3 regions of the Natranaerobius thermophilus JW/NM-WN-LF genome follow, and region 2 is predicted to be linked to each of the others. Evidence: riboswitches for the same ligand, from Rfam matches in the RefSeq annotation. Region 2 holds a riboswitch; each other region holds the start of a gene.

Region 1 (7,146 bases), 320 kb from region 2:
CATTGACTCCTAAATTTAATTGAAAATGGGGGGATTTAAATGGTACCTTCTGAAGTGAACAGGTTGGAAGAACTAACTGAAGAGATACTGGACTGGTTATTTAAGCAAAATCCAACAATGGCTACCTTTGTTGGAATTCAGGGCTATGATCACAAGCTAGAAGACAAAAGCCAAGAAGCTACACAAGAATTACTAGAGCAGGCCAAGGATTATCTTTTAAAATTGGGTGTGGTATCAGAAGATATGCTACCGAAAGAAAAGTTGGTTGATTACAAGCTCTTGGACGCTATGCTAAAAGATATAGTACGAGATATCGAAAAAATTAAAAATCATGAAAAGGATCCTAGCAGTTACGTGAGTTTGGCTATTCAAAGTGTGTATCTATTATTGATCAGAGAATATAAACCTTTAGAAGATCGAATGCAGGATATTCACTCCAGGATGAAACAGATCCCTGATCTATTAGAAGCAGGGAGAGAGCAAATTACCAATCCGCCTTCTGTATTTGTGGAAACGGCCCAGTTAAATCTTAGAGGAGCTAAAAGTTTCTTCGGTGATGTGATTCCACAAATAGCAGAAGAAGTACCATCAATGAAAAAAGATGTAATTGCCGAGGCTGAAAATGTAGCTAATGCCCTGGATGAGTACGGCGACTTCTTAGATAGGTTAGCTGAAACAGCTTCCGGTGAATTTGCAGTAGGAAAAGAAATTTTTGATGAACTTTTAAAAGAAACACACTTTTTAAATTATGATGCTGATGCCCTATACGAAAAGGGTAAAGAACTGGTTGAAGAAACTCATAAGGAACTCCATAGATTGGCGCAAGAAATAGACCCTGATAAAGATTGGCAGGAGTTGATAGAAGAGACTAAGAAAGAGCGTCCTACTGAAGAGGAATTATTAGATTACTATAAACAAGAGTGCCAAAAGGTGAAGGAATTTGTAAAAGAACGGGATTTTGTAGATATTCCCGAAGATGAGGAATTAATTATTGAAGAAACACCAGAATATATGAGGCCATTAATACCTTACGCTGCTTATTTGCAGCCCGGGCCCTTTGACAGGGACCAAACGGGTAGGTTCTGGGTAACTCCTGTTGATCCCGACAAGCCTGAAGAAGAAAAACAGGCTTTACTGGGTGAGCACAATGGGTATTCTGTTCCGGTAACAGCACTTCACGAAGCTTATCCAGGCCATCACTTGCAGCTTTGCCACGCCAATAAAGCACCGTCAAAGGTGAAGAAACTAGCGAATAGCACTTTATTTGCTGAAGGTTGGGCGTTTTACTGTGAAGAGCTAATGGAAGAATTGGGCTACATTCAAGATCCCAAAACTAAGCTGAACAGGTTGAAAGACCAGGCCTGGAGAGCATCCAGAATTGTAGTTGATGCTGGTTTGCATACCGGTAAAATGTCCTTTCAGGAAGCTGTGGATTATATGGTTGACAATGCCTTACTAGAAAGGGATAGCGCCATTACAGAGGTTAGACGTTATACACAATCACCAACCCAGCCCATGAGTTATTTGATAGGTAAACATGAAATAATGAAAATAATCAACGAATACAAGGAACATCATGGAAGTGACAGCAATCTGAAAGAATTTCACAATAAGCTGCTATCTTACGGAACATTGCCTCCAGCCCTGATTAGAGAGTTAATTTTATAGTTGATAATTGACTTGTGCTGTTGTACAATAGAAATGTGAATTAAGAGATTGTGGTTGGTCAGGAGACCAGTGCAATTCAAAAGGTGCGCTTGTAGCTCAGGGGACAGAGCACCGGATTCCTAATCCGGGTGCCGCAGGTTCGAGTCCTGCCAGGCGCACCATGATAAAGTTAATGTAGTTGCGGGTTCCGAGGATTTGGAGCCCGCTTTTTTTGTTTTTGTGAGATTTTTAAAATGAGGGAGTAATTTTTGAAATAATTTATAATGTTTTTTAAGTGCTCGCTTTGATGTTTGTTTAACGAAACATAAATAATATAGGGCATAAGTCCTACAGGAATGTTAATTAATTAACAAGAATATAAAAATTAACCAAAAGTTAAAAATGTCAATTTGAGATTATAAGTTAATTAGTAAAATACAAAAAAAATCCTTTTAAGTTAAGGGGGTTACTACATGTCAGCTAATTCAAATAATAATCACAATCAAATAAAAGGAATATTAAATTCTTTAAGTGCTAATATTTGTCTCTTGGATGAAAATGGAGTCATAGAACAGGTTAATGATTCCTGGTTAAATTTTGCCAAGCGTAATAATGGTGATTTAAAAAAAAATGGCCAAGGAATAAATTATTTATCCGTGTGTTATAAAGCTGTTGAAAATGGCTGCGAAAGTGCCAGTTTTTTTATTGATGGCCTTTGTTCTGTGATGAACAATGAAAGGGATTATTTTGAATTTGAATATCCCTGTCATTCACCGGATGTAGAACGATGGTTTATCTGTCGAGTAACTCCTTATTATGAAACAATTTATACTTCATTAAAACGCAAAGTAGTAGTTGCTCATGAAGATATTACAAAAAGAAAACAGGCAGAAAAATGGTTAGAATCCTTGTATAAAAATTCCTCAGATGGAGTTATACAAGTAGATAATGAGAATAAAGTTATAGATATTAATGAAAAATTCCATGAATTATTTGGATATTGTATTTATGAAATTAAATGGAAAAATATATTTGATGTATTAAAAATTGACATAGCGAATAAAGAGCAAACCAGTCATGGAGAAACTAATATTACTGCGGAAATAACTTGTTATAGTAAAACAGATAAACCGGTAGATGTGTTACTTAAAATAATTCCAGTTCAAATAAAAGAGGAGTTAGTAGGGAATTATGTGATCTTCAATGATATAACTGAACGTAAAAAGAAAGAAGAAGAAATTCGGTATTTAAGCATCCATGATAGTTTAACAAGCCTCTATAATCGCGCTTATTTAGAAAAAGAATTAACACGACTTGATGTAAAAACACAACTTCCAATCAGTATAATTATAGCGGATGTAAATGGTTTAAAATTAATCAATGACACATATGGTCATCAAGTTGGGGACAGGGCCTTGAAGCGTGTAGCTGATGCTTTAAGAAAAGCTTGTAGAAAAGAAGATATTATTTCTCGGTGGGGTGGAGATGAGTTTGTCATACTGTTACCAAAAACAAATAAACAAGCTGCTAATCAAATAGCGGAAAGGATTAGAGAAGTAAGTGAAAATATTGTTAAAAAATCAATTAAGGTAAACTTTGCAGTAGGTACAGCCACAAAAGAAAACATAGATAAACCCTTTAAAGAAATTTTCAAAGAAGCAGAAGATTCAATGTATAAGAATAAATTAGTTGAAGATTCGAGTGTCAGAAATGACATTATATCTATCTTATTAGGAACATTAAAAGAAAATAGTGGTGAAACAGAGGAACATGCTAAGAGAATGAGAGATCTATGTTATGAATTTGGAAAAGCTTTGGGTTTAGATGAAGATGAATTATGCAGACTGTCCCTATTGGCGACAATGCACGATATAGGTAAAGTAATTATATCATCTGATATATTAAAAAAACGTGGACCATTGACAGAAAAAGAATGGCATCTTATTAAAAAACATCCTGAAGTTGGCAAACGTATAGCTTTAAACTCAAACAATTTATGTCACATTGCTGAGGAGATTAATTCTCACCATGAAAGATGGGATGGCGACGGCTATCCCAATGGATTAAAGGGTGAAGAGATTCCGTTACTGGCAAGGATATTATTGATCGTTGATGCTTATGATGCTATGACTCATGGTAGGACCTATAAAAAACCTGTTTCCCAACAAACAGCACTATCAGAAATTAAAAGATGTGCTGGAACTCAATTCGATCCTGGTTTGGTAGAAGTTTTTTTGAAGATCATGACACGCTGATATTGTGATCAAGAAATTGATATTTACAGTCAAATAATTTTAAACTGACAGTTTATCCTTGACAAGGGCAAACCTATCGTGAGGTAGGGGCGCAAAGCTACGAGTCTTTACAGTTTGTAAAGACAGTCGGGCCGCCAAGGAAGTGGGTGCTATACTGCTTCTTTATTGGGGGCAGTATTTTTTATATTGTTTGTTTTTATAGGGAATCTCGGAAAAAGGAGGTGTGCATAGATCTAATAAATTTACAACTAAAAGATGGTCTAATGTCTTAGTTTATGGTTTATCTAGTTATTTTACAGGAGGTGATTTGAATGAAAAGGTTTTTAGTAAATAGTATCAGAAATAAGTTGGTTGTGGGTGTAATCATAATGGTAGTTATTATTGCAGTAGCTTTAAATTTTTTAAATGATTACATAATTGAAGATGTAATAGACACAACAGTTAATGCAAAATTACAAGGAGATCAAGAGATGGGCCTTTATGCACTAGAACAGGAGTACTCAGGTAACTGGCATATTCAAGATGAGGAGTTATATAAAGGAACTGTACCTGCAGAACAAATGACTGGAACTTTGGATAATATCGAAGAAAGAACGGGAGCTGTAGTCACTTTATTTAAAGGGGCTACGAGAGTTGCTACCAGCATTACAGACGAAACCGGAGAACGAATTGTTGGTACTCAATCCGAAGAACAAGTAGCAGAAACCGTATTGGAACAAGGGGATAACTATGAAGGGGAAGCTGAAATATTAGGAAAACCATATGAGTCGGTATATGTCCCAATAGAAAATGAAAACGGAGAAGCTATTGGAATGTTGTTTGTGGGTGTACCGGTGGAAGATATCAATAATATTGTCAATCAAGGTAATACTTATTTTATCATGTTTTCTGGTTTGTTAGTAATAATATTTTTAATCATTTCTGTTATCGTACTAAATAAAATTATTGCACCTATAGGTGTTTTGACAGGGTTAATTAATAAACTTGCTGAATATGATTTCACTTTTGATGAAGAACATAAAGCTAATGATTATTTAAAAAGACAAGACGAAATTGGTGTTATAACAAATGCTTTAGTTCAAATGCAGTCAAAAATCACTGAACTAATTAAAACTATAAAAGAAACCAGTGAACAGTTAGCGTCTTCCTCCGAAGAATTGAGTGCAAATACTGAAGAGAATACCAGCGCTGCTAACGAAGTATCTAAAGCAGTAGAAGATATAGCAAGTGGAGCGAGTAATCAAGCGGAAAAAACAGAAAAATGTTCAGATAGTGCCCAAAAATTAGGTGAAATTATTGATGCAGACCAGGAAAACGTACAAAAATTAATTGATATAACTCAAGAAGTGATTGAATCTAAAGATGAAGGTTTAGAGACAGTAAATAGTCTCACTTCAGAAACAGAAAAGGTGAGTGAAGCTACTGATACAATGTATAACGTTGTTAACCAAACTAAAGAGAGTTCTAACATGATACAATCTGTTACTGATACAATTAAAGATATAGCTGAACAAACAAACTTACTTGCCCTTAATGCAAGCATAGAAGCTGCCAGAGCCGGAGAAGATGGAAAAGGTTTTGCTGTAGTTGCAGATGAGATTAGAAAGCTAGCGGAGCAAAGCAATAAACACTCGGAAGAAATAGAAAATGCTGTTAAAGAATTAAAAGAAAAATCTGAAGAAACAGTCAATACCATGGAAGAGACTAAAGAGTTGATAACTAATCAACACAATAATGTAGATAACACTAAAGATAAATTCCAAGATATTGCTGATAAAATATCAAAAATTAAGCAGAAAACCGAAGAATTTCAAGATACGGGAGGGGAAATGGATACTAAGAAACAAGAGATTATAGATGCATTACAAGATTTATCTGCTATTGCTGAAGAGAATTCATCTAGTACTGAAGAAATTTCTTCTTCTGTAGAGGAGCAAACTGCAAGTATGGATGAAATAGCTAAAGCCAGTGAACAGCTTGCCAAACAGGCTGAAGAAATGCAAGAAGAAATTTCTAAATTGTGCGCCATGCATGACGATTAGCTAGGTGGTGTAAGTCCACTATGGGGGTTTGTAGTTACCAACCATTAGCCAAGAGCAAGGGTGCCCATCGTGAGGTGGGATCTGAAGGAAGCTTAAGGCAAAATTCCGACCCAAGGCACACGAACATCATCAGGCATAAGGTATGGGATGAGTTTGCAATACAAAACGAAGTCCAATCAACTACACGGACATACCAGTGTAAATGATGTGGGTACATGGAATGAAAGTTAATCGTCTTACCGTGGGAGGTCTCATGGACGTGGCAAGATGAACTTCGAACCACGGTTGAAATAAGATTTGTCATGAGAAGTCAGCAGATTCCATAGTACTTGATGAGGTCGACATCATTAAGGAAGGGATGAACCTAGGAGGAGATCAGTAAATGACTGTTACCAATAAAGGAATGAAGTGCCGCCAACTTCTGACAGGCGAAAGCTGCAAAGAAGGCTCACCGCAGAAGAATAGTGCGGAACACGAAGGATATGCGGGAGTGCACAGTTCTTTAAGGATAACTGAAAACAACATCTCCAATGCAAACTTGTCGAAGGGGAATTTGCTAGAGGAAATTTTGGATAGAGACAACATGAATAAAGCATTCAAGAAAATAAAATCCAACAAAGGCTCTCACGGGATTGATGGGATGGGAGTAGATGAACTTCTACAATATCTCAAAGAAAACGGGGACCACCTCAGGCAAAGAGTCCTGGACGGTAAATACCGCCCTAATCCCGTCAGAAGGGTAGAGATACCTAAAGAAGATGGGAAGAAAAGAAAATTAGGCATACCTACAGTGGTAGACAGGGTAATCCAACAAGCAATAGCCCAAGTACTATCTCCAATATATGAGGAGCAATTCTCAGATAACAGCTATGGTTTTCGCCCTGGACGCAGTACTCATGATGCAATTAAGAAAAGTCAACAAAACATAAATGAAGGATACAAATATGTAGTAGATATGGACTTGGAGAAATACTTTGACACAGTAAACCAGAGCAAATTGATAGAAGTGCTATCTAAGACAATAAAAGACGGTCGAGTAATATCTCTTATCAACAAATATCTAAGAGCAGGAGTAATGATCAAACACACCTATAAGGATACAGAAGTTGGCGTGCCCCAGGGCGGGCCTCTTAGCCCTATCCTCAGTAACATAATGCTCCACGAATTGGATAAAGAACTTGAGAAAAGGGGGCACGAATTCG
Region 2 (7,146 bases):
TGAAACTCCTGCGAATCCAACTATTTCCATCACTGATCTGGAAGAAGTTGTGAAAATTGCAAAGGAAAAGGACGACATTACAACTGTAGTAGACAACACCTTTATGACTCCTTATCTTCAAAGACCGCTAGAAATGGGAATTGATATCGTAATTCATAGTGCTACCAAGTACCTTGGTGGTCACGGAGATACTGTTGCCGGAATAGTAGTAGGTTTCGAGGAACTGATTGGTGATATAAAAATGACTACAGTAAAAGATTTAGGTGGTATTATTGCACCTTTTGATGCTTTCCTATTGCTCAGAGGAATTAAAACTTTAGCTGTTCGTGTGGACAAGATCTGTGAAAACGCTATGAAGGTAGCCAAGTTCTTAGAAGAACATCCAGCTGTAGAAAGAGTGTACTACCCAGGACTTGAAAGCCATCCTCAACACGAGTTAGCTAAAAAACAAATGGAAGACTTTGGTGGCATTATTGCCTTTGAATTAAAAGGTGGCTTTGAAGCTGGTAAAAACCTACTAAATAATGTAGAGTTGTGTACATTGGCTGTTAGCTTGGGAGATGTGGATACATTGATCCAGCATCCAGCATCCATGACTCATTCTGTAGTTCCACAAGAAGAACGTGAAAAAGCAGGTATTACCGATGGTATGGTAAGGGTTTCCGTAGGAATTGAAGATGTAGATGATATTATCGAAGACCTAAAACAAGGAATGGAACAGTAATTTAGAAAGAAACCCTTAGAAATATCATCAAACTACAAAACCAAGGGGCTGAGGGATAATTATTTATTGCAATTCCCTCAGCGCCTCCCTACATTACATTGTTAACCCATCTGAAGAAATTGGTAAGAAAATTACAAAACTACTGACAATGAAGATTTAAAGGGGGATCACCTAGATGGATCAAAAAGAAATTAAACCGAATGGTTGGGCATTAATACCCTTATTTGTGTTTTTATTTTTGTATTTAGGTGTAGGACTGTTTCTGACTTATTTAGGAGTTGAAATGGCCTTTTACGAATTTCCTGCACCTATTGCAGCATTGATTGGTATTGTAGTAGCAGTATTTATGGCAAGAGGTACAATTGATGAACGGATCAAGACTTTTATTAACGGGGCCGGTGAAGAAGGTATTGTGATTATGTGTATGATTTATTTGCTGGCCGGTGCCTTTTCAGCAGTAGTAGAAGGTATGGGAGGCGTTGAATCTACTGTTAATCTAGGGCTTACTATGGTGCCTGCTCGCCTGTTGCTACCTGGTTTATTCTTGATAAGTGCTTTTATATCCCTGGCCATGGGAACTTCAATGGGAACTATCGGTGCAGTTGCGCCAATTGCCGTTGGCTTGGGTCCCGAAATTGGAGTTTCTATGCCGGTCATGATGGGAATTGTGATTGGTGGTGCCATGTTTGGTGACAATTTGTCAATTATATCCGATACAACAATTGCCGCTACTCAGACCCAGGGAGTTAAAATGAAAGATAAGTTTAAAATGAACTTTTTGATTGTACTCCCTGCCGCTATTATATCTTTGATTATTTTACTATTTGTCGGTGATGTTGCTGCTTTAGATGGAGATTATCCCTTTGAAATTATTAAGGTTTTACCCTATATATTTGTACTTGTCTTTGCTTTGATGGGTGTAAATGTTTTTGTTGTTCTGTTTTTAGGTTTGGTATTGGCTGGGCTAATTGGAGTTGTTTACGGAGATTTTACAGCTTTAGAACTGTCTCAAGCCGCATATCAAGGTTTTACTGATATGAACGAAGTTTTCTTCTTGTCATTGTTTGCTGGTGGACTGGCTGCCATGATACGAAAAGAAGGTGGACTGGCCTTTTTGGTCGATCAAATATCAAGGCGGGTCAAAACTCGAAAAGGGGCAGAGCTGGGGATTGGTGCTTTATCAGCAGCTGCCGACATTTGTACTGCCAATAACACTGTTGCAATTATAATCAGTGGACCTTTGGCGAAGAATATTGCTTTAGAAAATGGTGTTGATCTGCGAAGAAGTGCTAGTATGCTGGATATTTTTGCATCAGTAACCCAGGGAATGCTTCCCTATGGGGCTCAAATCTTGCTGGCAGGTTCACTTGCTGGAATTTCGCCACTCACAATAATCCCGAACTTGCACTACAATTTCTTAATGCTCGGTTGTGTGCTTTTGGCAATATATTTAGGTATACCTAATTTGAAACCTTCAGAAGATAGCGCTTAGTGAACACCTACAGACTAAGTTAACGAATACAGCATTTAGCTAGCGAATTACATTTAATTAGCGTATACAGTTGATTAACTTGGTATAACTTGTATAAATCAATGAGTTACAACAGAGAAAAGGAATTTTAAGAGCAATAAGTCCGTACTAAAAGAAAATTAGTGCGGACTTATTATAGTGCCAGGTAAAAACGAATCTACTTATAAAAAGGAGGCATTTTAAGATGTCGAATTTAATAAATAGTTATCTAAATAAGAAAAAATTAACAAAACGCATATTATATTAATCGGAATTGCTTTGTTTTTAATGATAATGTTAATTATTTACACAAAATTATGTGCACTCCCATTCTGAATAAGTCTAGGAACATAATCTAATTTATTAACATATTTAAATGTTTGTTAAGGGTTTGTAGCCTTTTATGTAGATTGGGCTGTTCAATTAACTTTGAACAGCCCAATTAAATGTAAGTGTCATCATTCTTATTCCTACGGCACACATAAAATCGGAGCACGGAGAAAAGACCGTCAATATCGCAATATGAGTCTTATTAATACGAAAACTTATTTATTTCTTCTTGCATTTCTTCAGCTAATTTTGTCAATTGTTCACTGGCTGAAGCGATTTCATCCATACTTGCAGTTTGTTCTTCCACAGTTGATGAAATTTCTTCAGTACTTGATGAGTTTTCTTCAGCTATTGAAGACAGGTCTTGTAGTGCGTTTATAATCTCTTGTTTCTTATTATTCATTTCTTTTCCAAATTCATTGAGTTCGGATAACTGACTTTCTACTCCTTCTATGGCATTAGAAATTCCATCGAACTTGGAACCGGTTTCTTCCACATAAACACTTTGTTCTTTTATTATTTGCTTTACATTTTCCATTGTTTTAACTGCATCATTTGCCTGTTTATTTAACCCATCGATATTGTTCAAGATATTTTCTGAGTATTCATTTGACTTTTCTGCAAGTTGTCTAATTTCGTTAGCTACCACTGCAAAACCTTGTCCATGCTCGCCTGCCCGAGCAGCTTCAATACTGGCGTTAAGGGCTAATAAGTTTGTTTGCTCAGCTATATCTGTTATGTGACTACTTGCTTCTTTAATCTCTTGGGTTCTTGAGTGAGTTTTTTCAATTACTTCTGTGATTTCTTTGATGGCACTGTTAGTCTCATTTGTTTTTTCGTGCAAGTTTTTAACTGCTTCAGTACCCTCTTCTTTTTTATTGGTTACTTCTTCAATAGCTTGATTTAAACTATCTACACAGCTCTGTTCTTTTTCAATGATTTTTCCAAGTTCTTCAGTAACATTAGAGCTTTGATCTGTTTTCTCGGCTTGGCTGGTGGCACCTTGAGCAATTTCTTCTACTGCCTTTGAAACTTCATTAGCTGCACTGGTATTTTCTTCGGCGTTTGCACTTAATTCCTCTGCCGAGGAAGTGACCTGGTTTGATTTATCATTAATATTTTTAATCAACTGTACAACTGCTTCTTGCATGTTCATCATGGCTTTAGCCATTTTACCTATTTCATCTGAACGTTTTAAATAACTATTAGTATTATCTTCTTCACTTGATGATAAATCTAATGTGGAAAATTTATCTAACAAAGAGGTCAACCCTTTAATTGGCTTAACAATTTTATTGATTGCAATATAAAAGAGTATTAAGGCGATAATAATTATTATGGAAGAGAAAAAAATAAAACTCATATTTCCTTGATTGATCAAGTTATTGACATCATCAATGGGCACACCTGTGAACCAAATACCGATTTCTTCACCTTCGGGATTTTCTATAGGAGAATACATAACTTCATGGGGGGTTCCTAAAATTTCTATTTGACCAGTAAACCGTTCTCCTTCTTCCAAAACAGTCTGGGATACTTCTTCATCAACTTGAGTTCCGATTGCCCTTTCTCCTTCACTATCTGTAAGATTACTAGCCACACTGGTGTCACCTTTGAAAATAGTTGCTACAGATCCGGTACTTTCTTGGATATTATCTAAAGTTCCTGTCATTTCATCTGCAGTTACATTTCCTTTATATAATTCGTCTCCTAATATATGCCAATTTCCGCTAAAGTTGTTTTCAACGACTCTTAGTCCCATCTCATGGTCTCCCTCTAATTTATCATTAACTGTGGTTTCTACTATATCTTCGATAGTATAGTTATTTAATAGTATTAGGGCAACTACCATAATAATTGTCAAGGCTACGACTCCTGATATTAACCTGTTCTTAATACTTCTTTGGACTAACTTTTTCATATTTTTCCTCCCTCCTTATAATTTGGTATATATTGTCTAATATTGTCTGGTAATATTGTACTTTAACTTTAAAATTATTTCTATAAAACTTTTCTCTTATGTTTTATAGAGTAGTGTGGAAAAATAATACAATAGTCCTAAAGGATTTTGTCTATTTAACTAGAAAGTTAATAATAACAGAACCAATATTACAATATTTTAATTTAAAATACTATAATTCTTTCTTGAAAATGGCAAACCTGCCGTGAGGTGGGGGCGCAAAGCCACGAGTCTTTTGTTGACAAAACGTCAATAAAAGACAGTCGGGTTGCCAAGGAAGAAGTAAGCAGAAGCTACTTCTTCGTGAAGTAGCTTTTTTTAACCTAAACTCTCAAAGAAGTAATTCTAAGGAAGTGATAATGTGGAAGTTACTTTAAGTTTAGATAAAGATCCCAATATTCCGATAGAATATGTTGAAATAATCGGAAATTTCACTAAATATCAAAATAGTTTGCTAATGGAAGAAGATAAAGACTGTTGGTTAAAAACGATAAAACTGCCACCGGGTGAACATTTGTATGCCTTTTTAATAAATGGAAATTTGAGACTTAATGATCCTAAAGCTAATATTTATATGCTAGACAACGATGATCAGATTTGGTCAGTCATAATAATCAATGAACGAGGGGAAAGGTTGTACAATAACCAAAAATATAGTGTCCATATTGAAGAGTATAAATTATCCTCAGTAATGTCCGAAAAACCAATAAAGAATCATAAAAGGCAGTATGATAGATTTTTGGATCAAAAAATTGTTGCCAGGTTTTTGTTTACACAAGTTACTGGACTTCATTCGATTACTACAGCATGGTATACACCTCAAGGAAATTTATTTCAAGTTAGTGAAAACTATCTTATTGAAACTAATTCTAAAGAAACTCAAACAAAGATGTTGTGGTTTTGGTTAGATTTGAGAAATTCAAAGCATCAACTACCCTGCGGGTTATGGACTTTAAAATTGTTTGTGGATGGAGCATTTATTTTAGAAGATAAATTTCAATTATTAGAAAAAGGTTATTATTCTATAAGGGGGGATGTTTAATGACTATTATTGAAGGAGGAGGTAGGTTAACAGGGTTAGTTACAGAGAGAATTCAATCAATCCAGCCCCAACAAACTCAAGAATCAAAATCAACAGATAAACAGGTTGATGATCAGCAAAATACACAAGCAAAAGAAATTCAAAAAACACAAGAAGAGGTAGAAACTAAAGATACGAAGACTAATCAAGAAGACAAAGGAGTTATCGATACAATTACTACTCGTGTTAGAGAAGGGGTTGAAACAGCTGCTGATACTGCTAGAGAAACTGTAAAAACAGCAGTATCGGTAGGAGAACAGGTTAAAGATGGCATAGTTCAAATTGGAGAAACTGTTCAGGAAACAACGCAAGAAGTTACAGAAACTATTCAGGAAACTAGAGACAATGTTAAAACTGAAGTAAATAAGACAGCAGAACAAGTTGAACACAGTTATGATGAGATAAGGGAAAGTGCTACAGAAATACGAGATGTTGCTGGTGAAATGAGAAGTTCAGCTAGAGATATAGCTTCAACGGGGGTAGAAACTGCAGTTACTGTTGGTAAAGATGTTGCCAAAACTGCAGGAGCCGTAGCTCGAGGAGTAAATCATGTGGCAGAAGGCTTTAAAGAGGGGGATGGTGTTGTAGATAGAGCCGTCGGGGTTTACCAAGGATTCCAAGAGTTTTCAGAAGTTAAAGAACCATTTAATAGAATTCCTGATACAATTAGCAGTGGACATGCCGAAATAGAGAATCATATTGAGGATATTGAAAGTAATTACGAGATAGTTAGAAACGAAGGGGAAAATGTTAAAGAAAATACAGTTTCTATTGGAGAAGATATAACCCAAACTGCTTCAACAATCAAAGAGGAAATGGTTTCTGGTGGACAGGAATTTGCTTCAAATATTCAGCAAGGAGCTGAAGATGTCTATCAAATAGTCTCGGGAAATATAGGCGGCTCTTTCTTGTCACAAAAAGCTTGATTGATATCTTATGATTTTAACCAATATTGTTCAACCTGATTCGGATTATTCGGGTCAGGTTTTTTTTTGACTGTATGATGCTAATTTAAACTTTAGTAAGAATATTAACAAGTATTAATATTTTAGAAAATAAATGTTATAATAAATTTATGGGAATTTTCGACAAATTTTAACAAAAAATTATTGATTTAGTAAGATTTATACGTGGGGGGGGGCTTAGTATATGAACGACTTAAAAAGCGATGTTAATAGAATTACTGACCACATAAATAAAGAATTGAAAGTAAAAGAACAGGCTATAAATTCGTCCATTAATGCCATTGCCTTTACGGATTTGGAAGGATATATCACTTATGTCAATCAATCCTTTTTAGATTTGTGGGGGTATGAAGAAGAACAAGAAATTTTAGGCCGGTCCGCTCTGGAGTTTTGGAAAAACATTGACAAAACCCAAAAGATTTTGGATGAGCTTTTTGAAAAGGGGACTTGGGTTGGCGAATTGATTGCCCGAAAAAAAGATGGAGAATTGTTTGATGTTCACTTGTCTGCCTCTTTAGTTGAGGATGAGCAGGGCAAGCCTTTAAAATTAGTGGGTTCTTTTATAGATATTAGTAA
Region 3 (7,146 bases), 370 kb from region 2:
GAACGCTCATTAATATCGGCAAGGGCCCAGGCATAATTTCGCTTATTTGTTAATACACGATATCTGATGACCAGAAATATGAAAATTGTTGTAAAAATGATTAGAGAGAAAAAACTGACTACATAATTCCCAATATAAAACAAATAGCCAGTTAACCCAATACCTAAAACAACGGTTAGTAACCTTAAATTAGATATTAGATTCATTTTGTTAGAAAGTGCTTTTGATTCACTTGCGAATTGTTCTTTACGTGCTTTGTATCTACTTTTAATACTATTGGCTTCGGATCTGTTATTGACACTGCTGTAATTAGCTGACATAAGACCTTCCTTTCTGTTAGATAATCTAAAAATTAATCTAAATAGTATGCTTTTTCTTTTCCTTCCCTTAATTCTACTAGTTTGTCCAAAAAAATACCAGCTATTAAAGGTTTTTTTTAATATAACTAGAAATAATTACTAGTAGTTATTGTTTTAAATAAACCTAAATTCAAGTAATAAAGGGGGCTTATAAATTGAGTCAAGATAATAAGAACAGTTCAACAAAAAAACAGCAACTGGAGTCTCACAAGAAAGTGACTCCGCGTGTGCTTATCAGTAGATGTTTAGGATTTGCCCCTTGCAGATTTGATGGAAGCATGTTCCGAGAGAATTTGATTGATCAATTACAGGGCTTTGTTAAGTTCGTACCGGTATGCCCTGAGGAAGAACTGGGTTTAGGAACACCCCGTAAGACATTGAGACTATATGAATCACGAGAGGGTCATGGCTTGTATCAACAAGACACGGGTTCAGATTTGACCCAGGAGATGAAAGACTTCGCTTATGATTATCTCTCTACTGTAGATAACTTACAAGGAGCAATTCTTAAAACTAGATCTCCATCATGTGCTTTGAAAGATGCCAAAATTTATGCTGAGAAAACCAGTAACATCACCTCTAAAAGAGGGGCTGGACTATTTAGTGAATGTTTATTAGAACAATGGCCCAACCTTCCTGTTGAAGATGAAGGCCGGTTGAAAAATCGTATCATAAGAGAGAACTTCTTAACTAAAATCTTTAGCCTGGCAAGATTTGCAGAGATTAAATCCAGTGAATTAGTCAAAGAATTAATTAAATTTCATGCTGACCATAAATTTTTATTTATGTCTTATAACGAAAGTGTTAAAAATGAGTTAGGTCGTCTTTTGGCAAATCAAGATAACTATTCTACTAAGGAACTATTTTCAGAATATGAAACTCTACTCTATAAGATGTTTCAGGGAGAAAATACTCCAGGTCGTAAAGTCAATGTACTCATGCATATAATGGGCTTTTTCAAGGATGAAGCTAGTAGTGATGAAAAATCATTTCTGCTCGATACTATTGAAAAATATCGTGAAAATCAACTGCCATTATCTGTCCCAATAAATATATTTAGATCTTGGGCTATTAAATACGAGCAAAGCTATCTCTTGAGTCAGTATTTTTTTGCCCCTTTTCCAGAAGAATTGATTAGTTTGGAGGACTCTGGCAAGTCTTCTAGACCCAAGTAGCCACATATTGGTCAGGTTTGCCATTTCTCTTTAATGCATTAACTCCCATATACCTTACTTTCCCAAAAATTTGCCTCTCTTGGAATGGTCGGTCGTGTTTGCCAAAACACCATAATATATTGGCGTAACCATTGGGATCACGACCGTCTAGGGCATATTTGTCATTCAAGTGACAGAGGGTATTATGAGCTTCTTCTGGCGTTTGGGACCACTCTATGATCTTTTTCCCCCAGTACATACGGATATAATTATGAATTGTTCCCCTGGACATAAGTTCTTTTTGGGCTGCATTAAAGTATTTATCATGTGTGTTAGCGGCTTCTATTTCTTCTAAGGTATAAAAGTTATTTCGCGGGTCATTGCGGTGTTCATTTAGAGTTTTTATAGACCACTGAGGCAGTGGTGATAAAGTAAGATAATTAATATTTTTCTCAATCAGGTTAAGGCTCAACTCTCTTCTGACTATTAATTGTTCTAGAAATTCATGATTATAATCTTGGGTAAATTTAAGTACTTCTAGTGCGATAAATAAAGGTGAAATTTGGCCAAAATGTAAATAAGGGCTTAATTTTGAAGTGGCCTGAACACTAGGGTCATTCTTTTTTTGAATATAGAGCTCCAAACCTTTTCCTTGGTTCAAAAACCCGGATAATTGTTCTAGAGCTTGATTTTCTCCTCCTTTAATATCTGTTACGGGTTGTACTTCTCGATGGATGTCTAATTCCTCTAGAATTTCGGAAGCACTTTTAGTATAAATATCTATATCATTATATTGTTCTAGATTTGTTATCTCAAAGGAATTAAAATTTGGATTCCTTGAAATCAAAGGAGTGAGGAAAATGTCAAGCATTTTTAAGAGCTTTTTTCGCAATGTATAGGCAGCATACTCTTCTTTCGAAGAGGCTGTATTCACCGGTATAACGGCGTCGGTTTCAATTTGGTGAATAGGACAGCTTAACTGATGTGAGAGTATTTCTTTCCAGTCCTTTTCAAATTTAAGATACCCCTTGTCAACTACAATCATAGAAGCATCTTTTGCTAATTCAATTGCCCCATAAGGAGGAAAAGTTCTCTTTATAATCATTTTGATATTTCTTTTCGCCAAGTTTTCGGCGACATCCTGTAATCCTTGAAGCATGAACTGAAAATGTCTTGAACTAGCATAAGGAAATTGTTCGTACAAGCCAAAATAAACGATCAGGGGTAAGTTGAGCTTGTTGGCCTGTTCGATAGCATATTCAAGTGCATGATTGTAATGAGTTCGTTGTGCTTTTTGCATCCAGTAGAGTACGTATTTTCCTTCTTGAGCTGGTGTTTGTACTTCTTGGAGGATTTCTATTCTTTCTTTATGAATCATTAAGCTCACTCCTTAAATTAATAAAAATTTACTAGTTTTGGCATTTTGTATATATGTTATATGTTCTAGCAAAAGTTTAACAAACCCTCGTTGATAATTGTCGAAATTTCTCAAAAAATGATAATTAAGTCCTAATGCAATTTCGAGAAACTTTGTTAAAATAGTAACATCGGGGAATTAAAATAAGATAGCTTGTTATCGGGGCAAACCTAATGAAAGTTAGGGACGCAAAGCCATGGGTCTAAGGCACTTTATTGTATATATAATTAAATTGCTAGGACTGCCAGGCTGCCGCAGGATAACCTAAAAAAATCAAGTTTATCTTGCGATACTATAACTTGTTTAGGACTTTTTTAGTAATAAAGTTTGTAAGCTTGTCCATACATGTATATAAAAATTAGCCCCGCTTACCGGGGCTTTTTAATTATCTAATAATTATAATGGTTTAACTATCTAGTCTAGCAATCAGATTAAGTATCTGAAGGAGGTTTTGATTTGAGAAGGGTACATGTAGAAGATATTGAAAATGGAATGGTATTAGCTAGACCCGTATACAGTAGCAATGGAACCAGACTGTTACAAGAAGGGGCTACCTTAAAAGAGAAATACATACCTAAAATCAAAGAATTAGGATACAATGCTGTTTATATACAGGATGAGCTTTTAGAAGATGTAGAAGTTAACGATCTGATTAATGAAGAATTGAAACGTGAGGCAGTAGAAGAAATTAAAGACACCTTTAAAAAAGTGGATAATAAAGTTTCCTTAGAAAATCAAGTTGATGATATAAAAAGTGTATTGAATAAAATAATGGAAGATGTCTTAGATCGTAAAAATTCTATAGTGGATATTATTGACATGAAAATGTATAATGAATACTTATTTCATCATTCAGTAAATGTGGCTATTTTATCAATGATTGTGGGAATGTCCATGGGATTTAATTCATATGATTTATACAAGCTGGGTTTAGGTGCTCTTCTGCATGATGTCGGAAAACTGGAAATATCCAATGATATATTAAACAAGGAAGGGAAACTGACAGAAGAAGAATATGAACAGGTAAAAACCCATTCTCAACAAGGTTACGAAAAATTAAAAGACCAAGAACAAATCCCATCTACTGCTAAAATTGTAATTTTGCAACATCATGAGAGATATAATGGGGAAGGGTATCCCAATGGAAAAGCAGGAGAAGATATCCACGTATTCAGTCGCATAGTCAGTGTAGTTGATGTCTTTGATGCCTTGATATCTGATAGACCTTATAGAAAAGGAGTTGTTCCTTCAGAAGCTATGGAGTATATTCTAGGAGGAGCGGGTTCGTTATTTGATAAACGAGTAGTAGGACACTTTTTCAAAAAAGTGGCTGCTTTTCCTGTAGGTTCCGAAGTTGTTTTAAATGACGGAAGGCAAGGCTTAGTTATTGAAAACTTTGAAAGCTATAGCTTGCGCCCTAGGGTAAGAATTATTAAGGAAAAGGGACAAGATATTCAGCCTTACGATATCGATTTGCGTGAAACTAAATATAACAAAGTAACTATTGTAAAGGTTGCTGAAGGTGAAGCTGAACAATCTAATTTTAGTCAAGAAGCTACCGGATGATGATAATTATTTTAGACCTGGAGTTTAGCCCTGTTAAGGCCAAACATCCAGGTTTTTTTATACTTTCTAGGCGAACAGGAGTTTGCTATAATTGAGTAAGTAAGGATGTTTAATCCAGGAGGGGTTGTGGTTTTGATTTCTCATCTAAACTATCATGTTGAAGAGCTGTTTCGAAAATTAAATGATTCACAAAAGCAGGCTGTAAATCAAATAGAAGGTTCTCTTTTGGTTACTGCACCTGTAGGTACAGGGAAAACAAGTGTTATAAGCCTTAGAGCTGCCAATGCTATTGTAAATGGTTTTGATCCCAACAAGATTTTATGCCTTACTTTTACAAATCGTGCTGCTAGGGAAATGAAGGAAAGAATCATTCAGGATTTAGGTCCAAGGGCACAAAATACAACTATAAAAACATTTCATGCTTTATGTGCTGAGATTATACGAATAGAATCAGATATTTTGGGAATTCCAGCTGATTTTAATATATTTGATGAAGAAGATGCCAAGACAATTTTAAATGACGTTATAAAGACCAAAGACTTTCAAATTGCCAGTACTGATGCCAAAAGATTTATTAATTTTATGATGAATTATATTGCTCGAGTAAAAGCAGCAAATGTAGATGTGGAAAAAATAAATGTTAATAACCCATTGGGAGAACAGGACAAGATGGATCAATTGTTTAGGGAAAGATTATCAGAAGCATATTTTAAAAACACGAGCAAAGATCAAGATTTCAAACACAAAGAGATATTTCGTGAATACAATCGGCTTCTTTCCGAAAACCATGCCCTGGACTTTTCGGATCTAATATTTTATGTGGACAGGCTCTTCAGTGAGAGGACAGATGCTAAAACACGATGGCAAGATAAATTTGAGTTTGTACAGGTTGATGAAGTACAAGATACTAGCTATCAGGAATATGGGATTATTTCTGAATTGAGTCAAAAACATAAAAATTTATCTTTATTTGGAGATATTCAGCAAACTGTCTATGAATGGAGAGGGTCTGCACCCAATCAAGTGATGGAAAATTTTAAGTCTGAATTTTCTCCTGTAACAGAAATTAACTTAAATGTTAACTACCGTTCCACCCGAAATATTTTGAGGGCTTGTTACTGTGTAGCCAGTAAGTACAAAGGAGATTCTTTGGATATTTGGCCTGAAGCACAAGTAGAAGGTGAAAAAACCGGGATTATTAAAGGTGCCCATCGGCAACAAGAAGTAGAGTTAATAGCAGATCAAATTTTTAGATTGGTTCGGGAGCAAGGGTTTAAATTTCAAGATATTGCCTTATTGACCAGGACAAATCAAGTTAATCACTTGATTTCCCAAGAACTAGCTAAAAACCAGATACCTCACTTTACTGTAGATAGTTATAAGTTCTTTAGAAGATCTGAAATAAAGGATGCCATGGCGTACTTGAGATTATTGTTTAACAAACACGACAGTAATAGTTTGAGAAGAATTTTGCAAAAACCTGCCCGAGGTATTGGTGAAAAAACAATAGAAACACTCTTAAATATTCCATCTGATGTTGGCCTCAAGTTAGTAGATTTTGCCAATACATCAACTTTAAAATACAGAGATCCCTTTGCCCGATTAGTAAATAAATTTGAACAAAATAAATTAGTTGTTTTTGATGTTGAAACAACAGGTCTAGATACTACAAAGGATGAAATTATTGAATTAGCAGCTTTAAAGGCAGGGAAAGATGGTGTGGTTGATGAATTTCATGAATATTTACGAAACTCCAAGCCCGTTGGTGAATCATTCCAGGTTCACGGCATCTCAGATCAAGTCTTATTAGAGCAAGGTAAACCTCCGGAGAAGTCTCTGGCTTCTTTTACTAATTTTATAGATGATTGTGACCTGGTAGGACATAATGTCAATTACGATATAACAATGGTAGAGAATCAGTGTAAAAAACTTTTAAATCAGGATTTGGAGCTACACGGCTATGATACTGTGGATATATCTCGTCGTTATTTTCCTAGATTGGAAAAGTATAACTTAGAAAGTCTCTGTGAAGATTTACAAATTTCTAGTAAACCGACTCATAGAGCTATGGATGATGTAGAAGCCACTTTTGAACTACTGCAGATCTTGTTAGAGAAAATCAAGCCCGGAATTGAAAAACGAAAAGAATATGTCAATAGTTATGGAGATAAATTTGCCAACCTGGCTATAGCCTTAAATTCCTGGCGCAGAAAAACCTTGACTATGCGCCCTCCAGAACTACTTTCCCATGTCATCCAAGAATCCGGGTTGGCTGATTATTGGAAAAAAGATAAGCAACGAATTAATAACCTTAAAGAGTTAGTGTCAATTTTTGACTATTTTGATGACGAGACTCTATCTCCCAATATGTCGTTAAAGAATATTTTAGAATATGTATCTTTGGGAAGTGACTCTGACAGGCATGTCTTGGACCAGGATAAAGTGGCATTACTAACTGTTCATCAGGCAAAAGGTTTAGAATTTGATGCGGTATTTATAGCTTCTGCCGATGACAATAATTTTCCCTACTTTAGAAACAAAAAACTTGGCAATATCGATGAAGAACATAGATTGTTTTATGTAGCTATGACTAGGGCTAAACAAGCTTTATTTATTAGCTGGGCTAGTAAAGATGAACATAGTTTTAATC

Evidence for each region. A riboswitch is a leader RNA that binds a small molecule or an ion and turns the genes downstream of it on or off. The one in region 2 is predicted to bind cyclic di-GMP.
Region 1: another riboswitch for cyclic di-GMP. It lies ahead of NTHER_RS11110 (methyl-accepting chemotaxis protein); the one in region 2 lies ahead of NTHER_RS12420 (glycogen-binding domain-containing protein).
Region 3: another riboswitch for cyclic di-GMP. It lies ahead of NTHER_RS10870 (HD-GYP domain-containing protein); the one in region 2 lies ahead of NTHER_RS12420 (glycogen-binding domain-containing protein).

The regions. Positions count from the first base shown of each region.
Region 1 covers NC_010718.1:2,315,894-2,323,039, reverse strand. The annotation lists gene NTHER_RS11125 (DUF885 domain-containing protein) at 40-1,668, shown strand; tRNA gene NTHER_RS11120 (tRNA-Arg) at 1,754-1,829, shown strand; gene NTHER_RS11115 (diguanylate cyclase) at 2,121-3,902, shown strand; cyclic di-GMP riboswitch class I at 3,959-4,041, shown strand; gene NTHER_RS11110 (methyl-accepting chemotaxis protein) at 4,214-5,944, shown strand; gene ltrA (group II intron reverse transcriptase/maturase) at 6,327-7,146, shown strand, end outside.
Region 2 covers NC_010718.1:2,630,952-2,638,097, reverse strand. The annotation lists gene megL (methionine gamma-lyase) at 1-724, shown strand, start outside; gene NTHER_RS12430 (Na+/H+ antiporter NhaC family protein) at 900-2,216, shown strand; gene NTHER_RS12425 (methyl-accepting chemotaxis protein) at 2,767-4,485, opposite strand; cyclic di-GMP riboswitch class I at 4,708-4,800, shown strand; gene NTHER_RS12420 (glycogen-binding domain-containing protein) at 4,886-5,566, shown strand; gene NTHER_RS12415 (hypothetical protein) at 5,566-6,531, shown strand; gene NTHER_RS12410 (sensor domain-containing diguanylate cyclase/phosphohydrolase) at 6,755-7,146, shown strand, end outside.
Region 3 covers NC_010718.1:2,256,701-2,263,846, reverse strand. The annotation lists gene NTHER_RS10885 (MutS family DNA mismatch repair protein) at 1-320, opposite strand, end outside; gene NTHER_RS10880 (YbgA family protein) at 515-1,534, shown strand; gene NTHER_RS10875 (deoxyribodipyrimidine photo-lyase) at 1,521-2,891, opposite strand; cyclic di-GMP riboswitch class I at 3,084-3,187, shown strand; gene NTHER_RS10870 (HD-GYP domain-containing protein) at 3,387-4,496, shown strand; gene NTHER_RS10865 (3'-5' exonuclease) at 4,629-7,146, shown strand, end outside.